One region of the Propionispora vibrioides genome, then DNA from elsewhere that is predicted to be linked to it. Evidence: riboswitches for the same ligand, from Rfam matches in the RefSeq annotation. Region 1 holds a riboswitch; the other holds the start of a gene.
The links. Region 1 has a riboswitch for cobalamin ahead of cobI (precorrin-2 C(20)-methyltransferase). Riboswitches for the same ligand answer to the same signal wherever they lie in the genome.
Positions count from the first base shown of each region.

Region 2: it holds a riboswitch for cobalamin, as region 1 does, so the genes downstream of both, BMW43_RS12200 (nicotinate-nucleotide--dimethylbenzimidazole phosphoribosyltransferase) here and cobI (precorrin-2 C(20)-methyltransferase) in region 1, are expected to answer to the same signal.

Region 1 is NZ_FODY01000020.1:59,131-66,348, forward strand. Features, by position in the region: gene BMW43_RS14845 (FecCD family ABC transporter permease) at 1-439, shown strand, start outside; gene BMW43_RS14850 (ABC transporter ATP-binding protein) at 436-1,689, shown strand; gene BMW43_RS14855 (nitrogenase component 1) at 1,874-3,133, shown strand; gene BMW43_RS14860 (MotA/TolQ/ExbB proton channel family protein) at 3,158-3,784, shown strand; gene BMW43_RS14865 (ExbD/TolR family protein) at 3,771-4,190, shown strand; gene BMW43_RS14870 (energy transducer TonB) at 4,196-4,945, shown strand; gene cobO (cob(I)yrinic acid a,c-diamide adenosyltransferase) at 5,026-5,556, shown strand; cobalamin riboswitch at 5,610-5,790, shown strand; gene cobI (precorrin-2 C(20)-methyltransferase) at 5,896-6,594, shown strand; gene BMW43_RS14885 (ABC transporter substrate-binding protein) at 6,625-7,218, shown strand, end outside.
Region 2 is NZ_FODY01000014.1:89,540-96,757, forward strand. Features, by position in the region: gene BMW43_RS12190 (iron-containing alcohol dehydrogenase) at 1-389, opposite strand, end outside; gene cobS (adenosylcobinamide-GDP ribazoletransferase) at 717-1,481, shown strand; cobalamin riboswitch at 1,601-1,802, shown strand; gene BMW43_RS12200 (nicotinate-nucleotide--dimethylbenzimidazole phosphoribosyltransferase) at 1,928-2,956, shown strand; gene eutS (ethanolamine utilization microcompartment protein EutS) at 3,257-3,598, shown strand; gene BMW43_RS12210 (EutP/PduV family microcompartment system protein) at 3,602-4,045, shown strand; gene pduA (propanediol utilization microcompartment protein PduA) at 4,038-4,310, shown strand; gene pduB (propanediol utilization microcompartment protein PduB) at 4,343-5,131, shown strand; gene BMW43_RS12225 (propanediol/glycerol family dehydratase large subunit) at 5,153-6,823, shown strand; gene BMW43_RS12230 (propanediol/glycerol family dehydratase medium subunit) at 6,847-7,218, shown strand, end outside.

The DNA.
Region 1 (7,218 bases):
CTGGGAGCATGTTTATATGGCTGCCGGGCCGGTGGTGTTGGGCATTATCGTCCTGTGCTGTATGGCGCGGCAGTTAAACGTTCTGATTCTAGGGGAACAGGAAGCCCGTGCGGTGGGAATGCCTGTGGCCAGGCTGCGCCTGACTTTTTTACTGCTGTCTTCGGTGACTACGGCCGCCGCCGTATGTGTAACGGGTACGATTGGATTTGTCGGCCTCTTGGTTCCCCATGTGATGCGGCTGTTGGCGGGACCGGAGCATCGTGTGCTTTTGCCGGCCTGTGCACTGGCCGGCGGCTTGTTTCTTGTGTTTTGTGACACCCTGGGCAGGGTTATTGTGCCAGCATTGGAGATTCGGGTAGGAATCATGACTGCTTTGGTCGGTGCGCCTTATTTTTTGTATTTGCTGTATAAGGCGCAACAAAAGGGAGGTCTGTCATGATGCAGGAGTCGGCTACGATCATTGATATCCGTCATATTCAGGTGGGTTACGGTCAAAAGACGGTAATCGGCGACGTGACGCTTACGGCAGGACCTGGAGAGCTTATTGGCATCCTTGGTCCTAACGGGTCGGGCAAAAGTACGCTATTGAAAAGTTTATGTGGTCTGTTGCCCTACAGTAAAGGTGAGGTGCTTTTATTTGGTAGACCGCTGCTGTCGATGAGCGAACGGGATAGAGCGCGCCAGGTGGCTTATATGCAGCAGGAAGTGCAGGTTTCCTTCGGGATAACGGCGCTGGATGCCGTGCTGACCGGCCGCTACCCTTATCTGCACTGGTGGCAGAATGAAAGCCCGGCCGACTACGCGATTGCCCGGCAATATATGTCCTTTGCCGGTGTGGGCGACCTGGCTCAGCGACCATTACATGAGCTGTCGGGGGGAGAACGGCAGCGGGTTATGCTGGCGAAAGCACTGGCTCAGGAAACGCCGCTGCTGTTTCTTGACGAACCGACTGCCAGTCTTGACCTTTCTTATCAGGAGGAAATATTCCGTTATTGTCAGCAAATTTGCCGGGAGGGCAAGACCGTACTTATCGTCGTTCATGACATCCGGCTGGCAGCTAAATTCTGTTCCCGGCTGATTCTGCTGTCGGCAGGCGGGATATTGTCCGATGGCCCTCCTTCCCAAGTGGTAACACCGGAGCATTTATATCAGGCTTTTGGGCTGCAGTCAGCCGTGTACGAGAACTATATCAGCGGCCAATTGGATATTCATACCTATGATAGGAGAAGTGCCGGACAACCCGGTAAGGCGATACATGTAATTGGCGGCGGCGGTACGATTGGCACCATTATCCGGGCGCTAAGGGAAAACGCCTATCCCGTAAGCTGCGGCATACTGCGCCAGGGGGATATGGACACCGCCGTAGCCATGGCCTTTGGTACCGACAATCTGGTAAGCCAGGCTTTTGGCCCTATCGGGCGGGAACTGGGGGAGCAGAACCGGCAAAAAATAGCCCAGGCCCACTATACCATCCTGGGTAATCTTTATTTTAGTCAGGAAAACCTGGATAATCTAAAAGCTGCCTTTACGGCCGGCCGGCTGATTATTGTGGAAGACAGCCCGATTAATAGCCGTGACGGCACAGCCGGGGAAGCAGCCCTATTATACCGCCAATTGACTGCCAGACCGGAGACTACGGTTATGAAGCTGGACGAATTGCTGTTGGCGGTTGAAAAAAGAAGCTTGTAGTGCTCCGTCAATTTTGAGAGTGCAAATGAATTTGCGGGGATTTTTTCGTAAGGCAAGGCGGAAGAGGCGCGCCTATCAAACATAGGTAAGCCGATGACAACGAAGCCTTGCGGAAAAAGACTCGTGAAGACATTGTACTTTCAGAGTTGGTGGAGTACTAGTATAAAGAAAGCAGGGACTTATTATGAAAGAAAATCAGAGCGTTCCCAGGCAGTTGCCGGAAAAGCTGGCCGGTGCCGTCTCTTTTTTTACCGGGTTTACCGACACGGCTGTGCTGGTCAGTGTAGGTCAGGTAGCTAAAGGTATTTGTTTTATTTACTCAGCACCGGGATGGCACAAAGGGGAACAAGATATTCAAATGGGGCGAAGGAAAGAATTTCTCGCGGTACTGCCGGAAATAAAAGACAGCAGTCAATACGCCGTGCTTTTAACTGATAAACCGGACGAAGCGTTAGCGGACTATCTTAGCGGAGCAGGCATAAACTGCCCAGGGCTCACTTTGCACCAGAACTGGCAGGATGGCGATTTTGCCGAAGGGTATTGTACGGCGGCAGCGGCTTATTTTTCTGCCGTTGAGCTGCGGTCGCGCAGTATGGTCATTCCCTGTTCGCTAAATTTGCTGGGAGTGTCCGACGGGTACTATAACGGGAAAAATGATGTAATCGAGTTAACCCGTATGCTGGAGCTGGCCGGCTATCAAGTGTTGGCCTGTCCCGGTGCCGGCAGTACGCGGCAGGAAGTTGCCGCTATGACGCAGGCCGAAATGAATTTGGTGGTACATCCCGAATTGGGCTTGGCCTTAGCCAAACAATTGCAAACAGAGTATGGCATTCCTTATTTATCGCTGCCGCTCTTGCCCTACGGCGTCGAAGGCTCGCTGGAATGGCTCAGTGCTATTGGCCAGGTTATGTGGATGGGTGAGCGAAGTCATCAGGCAGTCCGGGAGGAAGCCAATGCGGTTTGGCGGACCATGTGCCAACGGGTGAAGCGCTGGGAAAAGAATTGGGGCAGCCTGTATTTTCCGAACGGTCTGATCAGCGCCCCCGGCCTGGTCGGCGGAGCGGTAGCCAGCGCCTTGCGTACCGAATGGTGTACGGTTGGTTCGTTAATGGTGCTGCAGCAAACAGGCAGGGCTAATGTCTGGAAAACCGCTGAGGAACCTTCGCTGGCTTTTTCCGAAGCCTGGCTGGGTGGTCACCTGGATAGACTGGAAAATGGTTTGTTGCTGGCCAGTGGCTATGAAGGCGCTTTGGCGCAGCAGCGCGGCGTCAGCCCGGCCTGCTGCCAAACGATTGCCCGGCCGGTACTTGAGGAAGAAGCACTCCGGCAGCCTTTTATGGGACTAAGGGGAGCCGCTTATTGGGTAAAGAATCTTTGGCAGCAATATATGGACAACTGCGGCGGCCGTTCTTCGACCAGTAAGAAAAAACAATATGTTATGTAGTGAATGAAGAAGGGAGAGGGTGTCATGGAATCTATCAGAGAGAGTCTGCTGCTATTTCAGAAAGGCGGACCGGTTATGTATTTGCTGTTATTGTGCTCTTTGACTGTTATCGGAATCGCTGTGGAGCGATTTTTGTTCTACCGGGCGGTAGCGAATAAGCCGGAACGGTTTACCCGGGACTTTCAAAGAGTGCTGCAAACGGGCGATGTGAGTGATGCCCTCCGTTTATGCCGGGAAAATGGCGGCTTTGTAGCCCGGCTGGCCGAAAAAGGATTACAGTGCGAGCAAGGTAAAAGCCGGCATTTGGAAAGCGTTTTGGAAGGAGAGGCTTCCTTGCTGGCCAATCAACTGCGCAAGCATTTGCGCCATTTGGATACCATTGTGACGATCGCGCCACTATTGGGCTTGCTGGGGACAGTAATCGGCATGATCGGTTCGTTTAGCGTTCTTAACATTAAGGCCGGGCAGCCGCTGGCCATTACCGGCGGGGTAGGCGAGGCCCTGGTTGCCACGGCTACCGGGCTTTGTGTAGCTACTGTGGCGATGCTGGCTTATAGTTATTTTAACCACCGCCTGGATGGGATCGCGACGGCCATGGAAGAGGTTTGTCTGCTGGTGCTGGAAAGGAACCGGGATTATGAAGCTTCGTAATCTTCGCAACGAAAGCCAGCCCAAGTTGATGATTATCCCTATGATCGATATTATCTTTTTTCTTTTGGTGTTTTTTATGATGAGCACCTTATATATGGTCGAACGGCGCAGTTTGCCTGTCGCTTTGCCGCAGGCGGCAACGGCCGCGGCTGATACCGGCGAGAAGGTGATTGTAACCGTAACTGAAAATGGACAGATTCAGTTTGGTGAAGAGGTGATCCCGATGGAATTGCTGCAGCGGCGGACAAAACAGGAAATCGTTCGCCGGCAGGGCAATATGGTTATTTTATTGCAGGCTGACCGAAATCTACCCTATGGCCAAGTGGTCGCTGTTTTGGATATGCTGAAAAGTGCCGGGGCGCAGCGAGTGGTGGTGGCTGTGGAAAAAGCCGGAGCAGGGGGATGAGGCCAGTGCTTACATTAACCCGGGGCCGGAAGGCAGCGCTTGCGTCTTTGCTGTTCCATGGCCTGGTGTTTGCTGTGTTTAGCTGGCTGTTTCCTCTGACGCAGGCAAAGGAAGCTGAACCGGAGCCTTATCTGGAATTGGAACTGGCTGAGGAAGGCGGCGGTGGCGGAGGTATGGCTCTGGGGTCTCTGGAGCAAATGGCCGATAGCGATGAGTTTTCGCCGGACGAAGGCCGTGTCAGCGAAGCCTATCAAGCCGATTTATCTAACCCATCACCGCGAAGAGTGACGAGAGAGGTTCGTCCGACGGACGGAGTGAGCGGCAGCCAGGGGGATTCCACCGGTTATACCAGTGGCAGTGGAACTGGTGGCGATAGCGGAACTGGCACAGGGGCCGGCCAGGGCAGTGGATCGGGCAGCGGTGCAGGCAGCAGCAGCGGTGCAGGTCAGGGCTCCGGTTCTGCCCCGCCGGGAGGGATTATTCCACCCAGCATCATTTTTTCACCCGAGCCGCCCTATCCAATGGCAGCTCGCGAGGAAGGACGGCAAGGCACAGTGAAGGTACGGATTCAAATTTTAACCGATGGTTTGCCGGGAACGGTAGAAGTGGCGGTTTCCAGCGGCTACACCGATTTAGATGCGGCGGCAGTGGCCGGGGTGAAAAGATGGCGCTTTACTCCAGCCAAGTATCGCAGCACCGGACAGGCGTTTGTGAGTTACTCAACGCGGGACGTCATATTTAATTTGCGCAAATAAAGTTACACCCGGATTCAGTTATATTCTGTGCTATAATGAAAAAGTAAGTGCTGAAAACAAGTTGAGGTAACAGTATGAATATGAACAACAAGGGTTTGGTTATTGTGCATACAGGGAATGGCAAGGGCAAGACGACAGCCGCCTTAGGGATGGCGCTGCGGGCCTGGGGACAGGGAATGCGGGTACTCATCCTGCAGTTCATTAAGGGCGGCTGGGAGTATGGCGAACTAAAGGCGGCGGAAAAGCTGGGTCCTAATCTGGTAATTCGGCAAATGGGCGAGGGCTTTGTCCGGGGCGCGTCGGAAAGCATGCTGGAAGAACATAAGCTGGCGGCGGCTGAAGCTTTGCAGGCGGCAGGCGAGGAATTGGCTTCCGGTCGATGGGATATGGTGATCTTGGACGAGATTAACTATGCCATCGGTATGGAGCTGATCAGCGAAGAAGAAGCTCTGCAACTGATTTCTCATAAACCGGACATGGTGCACGTAGTACTGACTGGACGCAATGCCCGGCCGAAAATTATCGAAACAGCCGATTTGGTTACCGAAATGAAAGAAATTAAGCATCCTTACAAGGCGGGCATCAGGGCGCAAAAAGGGGTGGAGTTTTAGCCGGTTCGATTGACCTATTCCCAAGAAATATGTTACTATAAAGTTGCTTGCAACTACATACCGATGAAACAGGTGCCCGTGCGGCTTAATAGGGAAGTCCGGTTTTATTCCGGCGCGGTCCCGCCACTGTAATGGGGAGCAACCTCAAAATATGCCACTGGAACGAGAGTTCTGGGAAGGTTTGAGGGAGCGATGAACCAGAGCCAGGAGAACTGCCTGTTTGACAGTCACCGTTTTTACCTACGAGCGATGGGGAAGGGGATTATACACGAGATGTGCGTGTTCCCGGCTGATTTTAGGCCGGTTTTTATTTTTTAACAAAGAAAGCAGGAGATAGGCATGGCAGGTATATTTTATGGTATTGGCGTGGGCCCGGGAGATCCTGAACTACTAACTTTAAAGGCAGTTTCTGTCATCCGGGAGGCAGATGTCATTATTGCGCCGAAGACGGAAAAAAAAGAGGACAGTGTGGCCCTTTCCATCGCCGCCCCGTATGTAAAAGAGAATGTGCAAATTGTAAAACTGGTATTTCCGATGGTATCGGACAGTGATACCCTGTCTGAAGCGTGGGAGTACAACAAAAATGTGATTGTCGATTTGTTGAAAGCCGGAAAAAAAGTGATTTTTCTTACCTTGGGTGATCCGATGTTTTATAGTACTTATATTTATGTGTTCCGCTTGCTGGAGAATTGTGGCTATCCGATTGAGACTATACCCGGCGTGCCGGCCTTTTGCGCTATCGGTAGCAAACTGGGTTATCCGCTGGTGGAAGGCAATGATATCTTAAGCATTATTCCGGCAACGGCTTCGCCGGAGAAGGTGGACAAGGCTTTGTCCATAACGGATAATGTGGTGCTTATGAAAGTATATAAGAATGTAAACGACATAGTTGATAAACTGCACAAATATAATTTATCCGGCCAGGCGGTGATGATCAGCCGCTGTGGTTTGCCGGAGGAAGAGGTTGTTTGTGATCTGGACAGCCTGAAGGGCAGAAAGATAAACTATCTGTCCACCATCCTGTCGCGCCGGGGGTAAGCGGCCCCAACAATAAGAGAGGTGTTTACATTGAAAACGAGAATGTCTGTTTGGCGGATGTTTATAGTATTTATTCTGTTGGCAGTAATGCTGGCCGGCTGTGGCAAAGCGCCGGCGGCTAGTCAGGACAGTTCCGGCGGTAAAGCTTTTCTGACCATCAAGGACGATAGCGGCCGGGACGTAGTGCTGGAGCATAAACCGGAAAAAATTGTGGTGCTGTCACCTTCTTTTCTTGATGTATTGTATGCCGTAGGCGGCAAGGCTGTGGGACGGCCCAGTTCCAAGAATGGGGACATTCCGGCCGCTGCCCAGCAGGTAACCGAAGTAGGTTATGTCTATAATATCAACATGGAACAGGTTGCGGCTTTGCAGCCCGATTTGGTCATTGCTTATCAGGGCATTCACGAAAAACTTATTCCCCTGTTGGAAAGCAATCATATTCCTTATATCATGGTAAGATTGAAAACCTATCAGGATATTCTGGACAAGCTGAAATTATTCGGCGCTATTGCCGGAACGCCGCAAAAGGGCGAAGAAGTGGCCGCTCAAATGGATGGGCGGGTACAAAAGCTGCTGAGCAGCCTGCCCAAGCAGCCGGTTAAGGTGGCTATTTTGCATACCACC
Region 2 (7,218 bases), on a different contig from region 1:
TTTTTCAGCTTGTTCAGGCCCTCATAGTCATTGATCCGTCCACCGTTAGTGGCCAGAAAAGCGACAGCCTTGGCACAGTCGTGCGGTGAGCCGCCGCCAAAGGACATAAGGAAATCACAGCCGTTGTCGGCAAAAAGCTTCAAGGCTTCCTGGGCATTGGTGACGGTCGGATTGGGATGAACGCCGTCATACATGACATAAAGCAGTCCAGTGCTTACCAAGACGCCGGTTACGCGCGCCATAAGCTTGCTTTGCGCCAGAAAGGCATCGGTTACAATGAGTGCCTTACGCAGCTTCATCGGTTTCAAATATTCGGCAAGTTTTTCCAGACTACCGGCACCGATCAGGCTGATTGGCGCCATAAAATATTCATGGATCTGATTGTCCACTCTTTGTCAGCTCCCTGTCATTGATTCGTCTGTTTCATCGTATCATTTCATTTTGGCGCTTACAAGAGCCGGAGGGGCCTTTTGGGGCAAGTCGGCAAGATAAGTCTATAATGGGAAAAATTATTAATGAAAGGTCTGTCTGTAGTGCAAAAAGGCTTCTAACCCATTAGGGGGAAGAAGAGCAATTTATTATCATAATGAAGCAATTATCTGGCTTAGATGGATATTCATTTCATTATATAATAAGACTAACATGTTTAAATGGCCATTGAACTGAGTGCCGAATTTTCCATCTTCTTATCCTTAAACTTTGTGAGGGATCTATCCATGAAACCAAAACAATGGCTGGACGATTTTATTACCGGTTTTCAGTTCTTAACGCGGATAGAAATCTGTAAGCACCATGACAGTTCGTTGGAGAGTTTTGGACGAAGCGTCAAATTCTTTCCGCTCATCGGAGCGATGCTTGGTCTGCTGTTAGCGGCATTTCTGTGGGGGGCCAGACAGTATTTCGGCGGTTTGGGACCGCAGAATACGCTGGTAGCCGCTTTGATCATCGGGGAAGTGGTCCTTACCGGGGCGCTTCACTGGGACGGTTTTATGGATACCTTTGACGGTGTATTTTCCGGCCGGGACCGGGAGCGCATGCTCGAAATCATGAAAGACAGCCGTGTCGGCGCCTTTGGTGCTATGGCCTTGGCTCTGGCGCTGTTAGCCCGGTTCACCATTCTTACTGATCTGGAGCCGCAACTGCTGCCCGGGGTGGTGATCCTGATGCCTGTAGCCGGCAGGCTCGCTGTGGTCATGACCATTACCTTCTTTCCTTATGCCAGGCCGAGCGGCCTGGGCCATGTCTTTCCTTCTCACCGGGAGACAGGCAATCTTTATGTGGCGCTTTTGTTTGCGGCAGCCATGTTCGCCTTTCTGGGTCTGAAAGCTGCCATAGCCGGCAGCAGCGCCGTTGGCTGCGGTCTTTTGTTTGCTGCTTATGTGAGCGGCAAACTGGGCGGTGTCACCGGTGATGTATACGGCGCTGTCAACATTGTTACGGAGTTGGCCGCAGCCGCGCTCTTTCTGTTTTTGTTTTCGTAACAAGCGCTGCTTTTGAGGAAAAGATAGGACTTTTTTTACAGCCTTGCCGACTTTTTTGCTGACTCGGGAAAATGGATAGGAGAAGGTCTTTTCCTAGCGAAGTGCTAGGTATAATTTCATAGAGATGCCACCAACCAGGTGCCTCTTAGCCTAACAATAAGAGGAGAATAGGGAAGCTCGGACAGGACATAGTCCTGAAACGACGCGGTCGCGCCACTGTAATCGGGGAGAATTTTCAGCACATGCCACCGGAAAGCCGGGAAGGCGCTGAACGTTTTTTGATCCGCTAGCCAGGAGACCTGCCTGTTATGGCTGTCATTTTTCTCCGCGTCAGAGAAAATGCCGGAAGGATAGGAGCTGGAAGTCAAAGCACCTGCCTTTTAGGCAGGTGCTTTTTGTCGGTCGGGATGATTACGGACAATAATTCACCATAGGAGGGAAAGACGATGGATTTTGAAAAAGTGGTTGATGAACTGATTGACGGTGCGGCCAAGCCGCTCCATAGCCTGGGCCTTTTGGAAAAACATCTGAAAAAGGTGCTTTTGGCCTGGGGCAGACTTGATAAGAAAATTCGCCCCTATCACATCATTTATGCGGCCGATAATGGTGTCGTCGAAGAGGCTGTCGCGCCGGACCCGGTTGAATTTACCTATTTGCAGGCGCGCAATATGGCGGCCGGTCTGGCAACAGTCAGTTGCTTTTGTCAAATCAATCAGATTCCCTATGAAGTGATCGACATAGGCATTCGCGATAAGCGCGAAGCAGGCATCAACAAAAAAGTTGCCTTCGGGACAAAAAACTTTATGAAAGAAGAAGCGATGAGCCGCGAGGAGTTTCAACAAGCCTGGCAGGTTGGCGTGGAACGGGTGCAACAAGCCGTAAGGGAAAAACAAGCAAATCTTTTGTCCTTTGGCGAAATGGGCATTGGCAATACAACGACTTCGTCGGCGGTGCTCCATGCACTGACCGGGATGCCGCCTGAATTTGTCGTCGGCCACGGCGCCGGACTCAAATCGCCCGAAGCACTGCGGCGCAAGCGGCTTATTGTAGAGAAGGGCGTCGAAAAGCACATGGTCAAGCTTCACGACGTAGAAGATATTTTGCGCTGTGTGGGCGGTTTTGATATTGTGGCCATGTGTGCCAGTATGGTCGAATGCGGCAAACTAAAGATTCCTTTTGTGCTGGACGGATTTATTACGGCTGTGGCTTACGCCTGTGCCGTCCGCATCGACAGCAAACTGGACCGTTACGCGCTGCCGTCCCATATGTCCAAGGAACCCGGTATGGCCTACTGTCTCCTGTTGGGCAACATTATGGCTGAAGATGTGATCATTCACGCCGGCATGGGCCTCGGGGAAGGTACCGGCGCAGTGCTGATGGTGTCTATGCTGAAAACCATGCTTTATGCCATGCAGCATGTGGCGAGGATTTCCGATTTTTTGGCCGAGGCGGGCAAGAAGGAACTGGCCATGTAGGAAACCGGTCATAGCGAGTGGTCTGTCCCTCCTTGCGGTAAAATCCTTTTGCGTTTTTAAATTAGGAAGAGAAAGTACCCTTCTTAGTAAAGAAGGGCGCTTTCTCTTTTTTTGTAAAAGAAATAGGGTAATACAACAAAATAATCCTATTGCTTTTTCCCTGGGGAGGAAGGGGGAAAAAAGCTTTTTTGAAAGCAGCAATTATGTACGGTCGCTTGGCAAAATTTAAGCAAGGTAGAAAGACAGAAAAATCAAATATGTGTAAAGACAACGATGATTTAGCACAACGTGGAGGATGCTATGGCCTTAGACAAACCGCGCATGGTTCAAGAGTATGTGCCGGGCAAGCAGGTGACTCTTGCTCATTTGATTGCCAATCCCAAAAAGGATTTATGCGAAAAACTCGGTCTCACTGCTGTTTCGGCGATCGGAATTTTAACGATCACTCCCTGTGAAGCAGCCATTATCGCCGCCGATGCGGCAACGAAGACCGCCGCTGTGACCATCGGTTTTATGGACCGTTTTACGGGTTCTGTGGTTATTACCGGCAATATTTCGGCGGTGGAGGCGGCGCTTAACCAGGTCGTTCATCTGCTTGGTGACGGACTGGGCTTTTCCGGGCCGAAGGTTACGCGCTCCTAGCCGATGCGGCAGGTTATGTTTGTCGGCGCTGTCGGTGCAGGGAAGACATCGCTGATTCATGCATTGGAAAAAAAAGAGCAACAGGTGGCAAAGACGCAGGCCATCATGTTTCATGACGGTACGATTGATACACCGGGCGAATATGCCCAGATGCCGCGGCTTTACTCGGCGCTCATGGTAACCGCGTCCCAGGCGTCGCTCATTGCGGTTGTGCAGGATGGCATTCGTACCGGTCCGGTACTGCCGCCCGGTTTTGCGACCATGTTTGCCAGGCAATCCATCGGGATCATTACGAAAATCGATTCGCCTGAGGCCAGACCGGAACAAGCTCGTGTTCGTCTTTTGGAAAGCGGGGTCAGCGGTCCTATTTTTGCTGTGTCTGCTTTTACAGGAGAAGGAATAGAAACATTGCTGAAATTCCTCGAAAGGAGGTGCGACAATGAGTGAAGCTTTAGGAATGGTGGAAACGAAAGGCCTGGTTGGCGCGATTGAAGCGGCTGATGCCATGGTCAAATCGGCCAACGTCATCCTCGTCGGCTACGAAAGGATCGGTTCCGGTCTTGTAACCGTTATGGTGCGGGGTGATGTGGGAGCCGTCAAATCGGCTGCCGATGCAGGCGCAGCGGCAGCCCGTAAGGTAGGGGAGGTCGTTTCCGTTCATGTAATTCCTCGTCCTCATACTGATGTGGAAAAAATTTTACCGAAGGTGTAAGCCAGGGAAATATTATGGAGGTGACCAGATAAATGCAAGAACAATTGATTGACAAGGTAATGGATGAAATTAAGAAAAGGATGGAAGAGCAGGCGCCGGCCAGTAAAGCTCAAGCCGCGGCTTGTCCGGCAAATCCGGGCATGACCGAATTTGTCGGAACGGCCATCGGCGATACGATTGGCCTTGTGATTGCCAATGTAGACCCTTCGCTGCATGAAATGATGAAGATTGACCCCAAGTACCGCTCTATCGGTATTTTAGGCGCCCGTACCGGTGCCGGCCCTCACATTATGGCTGCCGATGAAGCGGTCAAAGCGACCAATACGGAAATCGTAGCCATCGAGTTGGCCCGTGATACGAAAGGCGGCGCCGGCCATGGCAGCTTGATTATTTTTGGGGCCGAAGAGGTTTCCGACGCAAGACGGGCTGTGGAAGTGGCCTTGAAGGAACTGAACCGCACGTTCGGTGATGTATACGGCAATGACGCCGGCCATATTGAACTGCAATATACGGCCCGGGCCAGCTATGCAATCAATAAAGCTTTTAACGCGCCGCTCGGCAAAGCCTTCGGTCTGATTGTCGGCGCGCCTGCCGCTATCGGTGTGCTCATGTCCGATGTGGCGGTAAAAACGGCCAATGTTGAATTGATCGGTTATTCCAGTCCCGCTCAGGGCACCAGCTTTTCCAACGAAGTGATTATCATGATCAGCGGTGATTCCGGTGCTGTCCGGCAGTCTGTTCTGGCCGCAAAAGAGGCGGGCAGAAAGCTGCTCGAAGCGATGGGCGGACCGGCTCCGTCTTCGACAACGCCTTATATCTAACTGACGAGGAGGGGATTTAGCATGAAGAGATCAAAACGCGTGCAAGCGTTGGAAGCCCGTCCCGTCAATCAGGATGGGTTCGTAGTAGATTGGCCGGAGGTCGGGTTGATTGCCATGGGCAGTCCGAATGATCCGACGCCGAGCATTAAGGTGCAAAACGGTAAAATCGTAGAAATGGATGGTATTCTCCGCGACAAGTTCGATTTTATTGATCAGTTTATCGCCGACTATGCGATCGACGCTTCGATCGCCGAACAGGCGATGGCCATGGACAGCACGGAAATCGCCAAAATGCTTGTTGATATTCACGTGCCCCGCCAGGAAATCGTCAAAATCGTTCGCGGTCTTACGGCGGCCAAACTGGTCGACGTATTTAATCAGATGAACGTAGTGGAAATGATGATGGCTTTGCAAAAGATGCGCGCCCGCAAAACGCCTTCAAACCAATGCCATATTACGAACGTGAAAGACAATCCCGTACTGATTGCGGCCGATGGCGCCGAAGCGTCCCTGCGCGGTTTCGACGAAATGGAAACGACCGTTGCCGTTGTCCGTTATGCCCCCTTTAATGCGCTGGCCCTGCTGTTGGGCAGTCAGGTTGGCCGCGGCGGCACACTCATTCAATGCGCCCTGGAAGAAGCGACGGAGCTTGAACTGGGCATGCGCGGTATCACGGCGTATGCGGAAACGATTTCCGTATACGGTACGGAAAATGTATTTGTCGACGGTGATGATACTCCCTGGTCGAAGGCATTCCTCGCATCGGCCTATGCCTCACGGGGTCTGAAAATGCGCTTTACATCCGGGACCGGTTCAGAAGTACAGATGGGTTATGCCGAGGGCAAATCGATGCTGTATCTGGAAATCCGCTGCATCATGGTCACCAGAGGTGCCGGTGTGCAGGGACTGCAAAACGGTTCCGTAAGCTGCATCGGTGTACCGGCAGCCGTTCCCTCCGGTATCCGCGCTGTTCTGGCGGAAAATCTCTGCGCCGCCATGATCGACCTGGAAGTTGCCTCCAGCAATGACCAGACCTTCACTCATTCCGACATTCGCCGTACGGCCCGCACACTTATGCAGTTCCTGCCGGGTACGGACTTCATCTGCTCCGGCTACAGCGGAACGCCGAACTATGACAACATGTTTGCCGGTTCCAACTGGGATGTAGAGGATTATGACGATTGGAATATTCTGCAGCGTGACCTCAAGGTCGACGGTGGTCTCCGCCCTGTTTCGGAAGAAGAGATCATCCGTGTTCGCAATAAAGCAGCGAAGGCCATTCAGGCTGTTTTCAGAGAACTGGGCTTCCCGGCCATTACGGACGAAGAAGTGGAAGCCGCCACTTATGCCCATGGCAGCAACGATATGCCGCCGCGCAACATTGTTGAAGACCTGAAAGCTGCCCAGGAGCTGATGAGCCGCGGGATTACGGGGCTTGATGTGATTAAAGCCTTATCGAAAGCCGGCTTTAATGATGTGGCTTCGAATGTACTCAATTTGCTTAAACAGCGCATTTCCGGCGACTATCTCCATACAGCCGCCATTTTGGATAAAGACTTTAATGTCATCAGCGCCGTTAATCAGCAAAATGACTACCAGGGCCCCGGAACCGGTTATCGTCTCAGCGATGCGCGCTGGGAGGAAATTAAAAATATCAGTCAGGCGATCAATCCGTCTGATTTCGATGTTTGAGTCGGGAAAGAGGTGCGTAAAAAATGCAAATTAGCGAACAAATGATTCGTGAAATTGTCCTGCAAGTTATGCAGGGAATGGAACCGCCGACTGCGGCAGCACCAAGTAAACCGGTGGTGCAGGGCCGTCCGATGACACTGGTGGAAAAAGGCGACGCCCGCCCGGGAACGCGTACCGATGAAGTGGTCATCGCCCTGGCGCCGGCTTTTGGTAAATACCAGAATAAAACAATTGTCAATATTCCTCACAGCGATGTTCTGCGGGAAATTATCGCCGGTATTGAGGAAGAAGGCATTCAGGCCCGTGTTGTACGGGTGCTCAGAACATCCGACGTGGATTTTGCCGCCCATGACGCAACAAAATTAAGCGGCTCCGGAATTGCCATCGGCATCCAG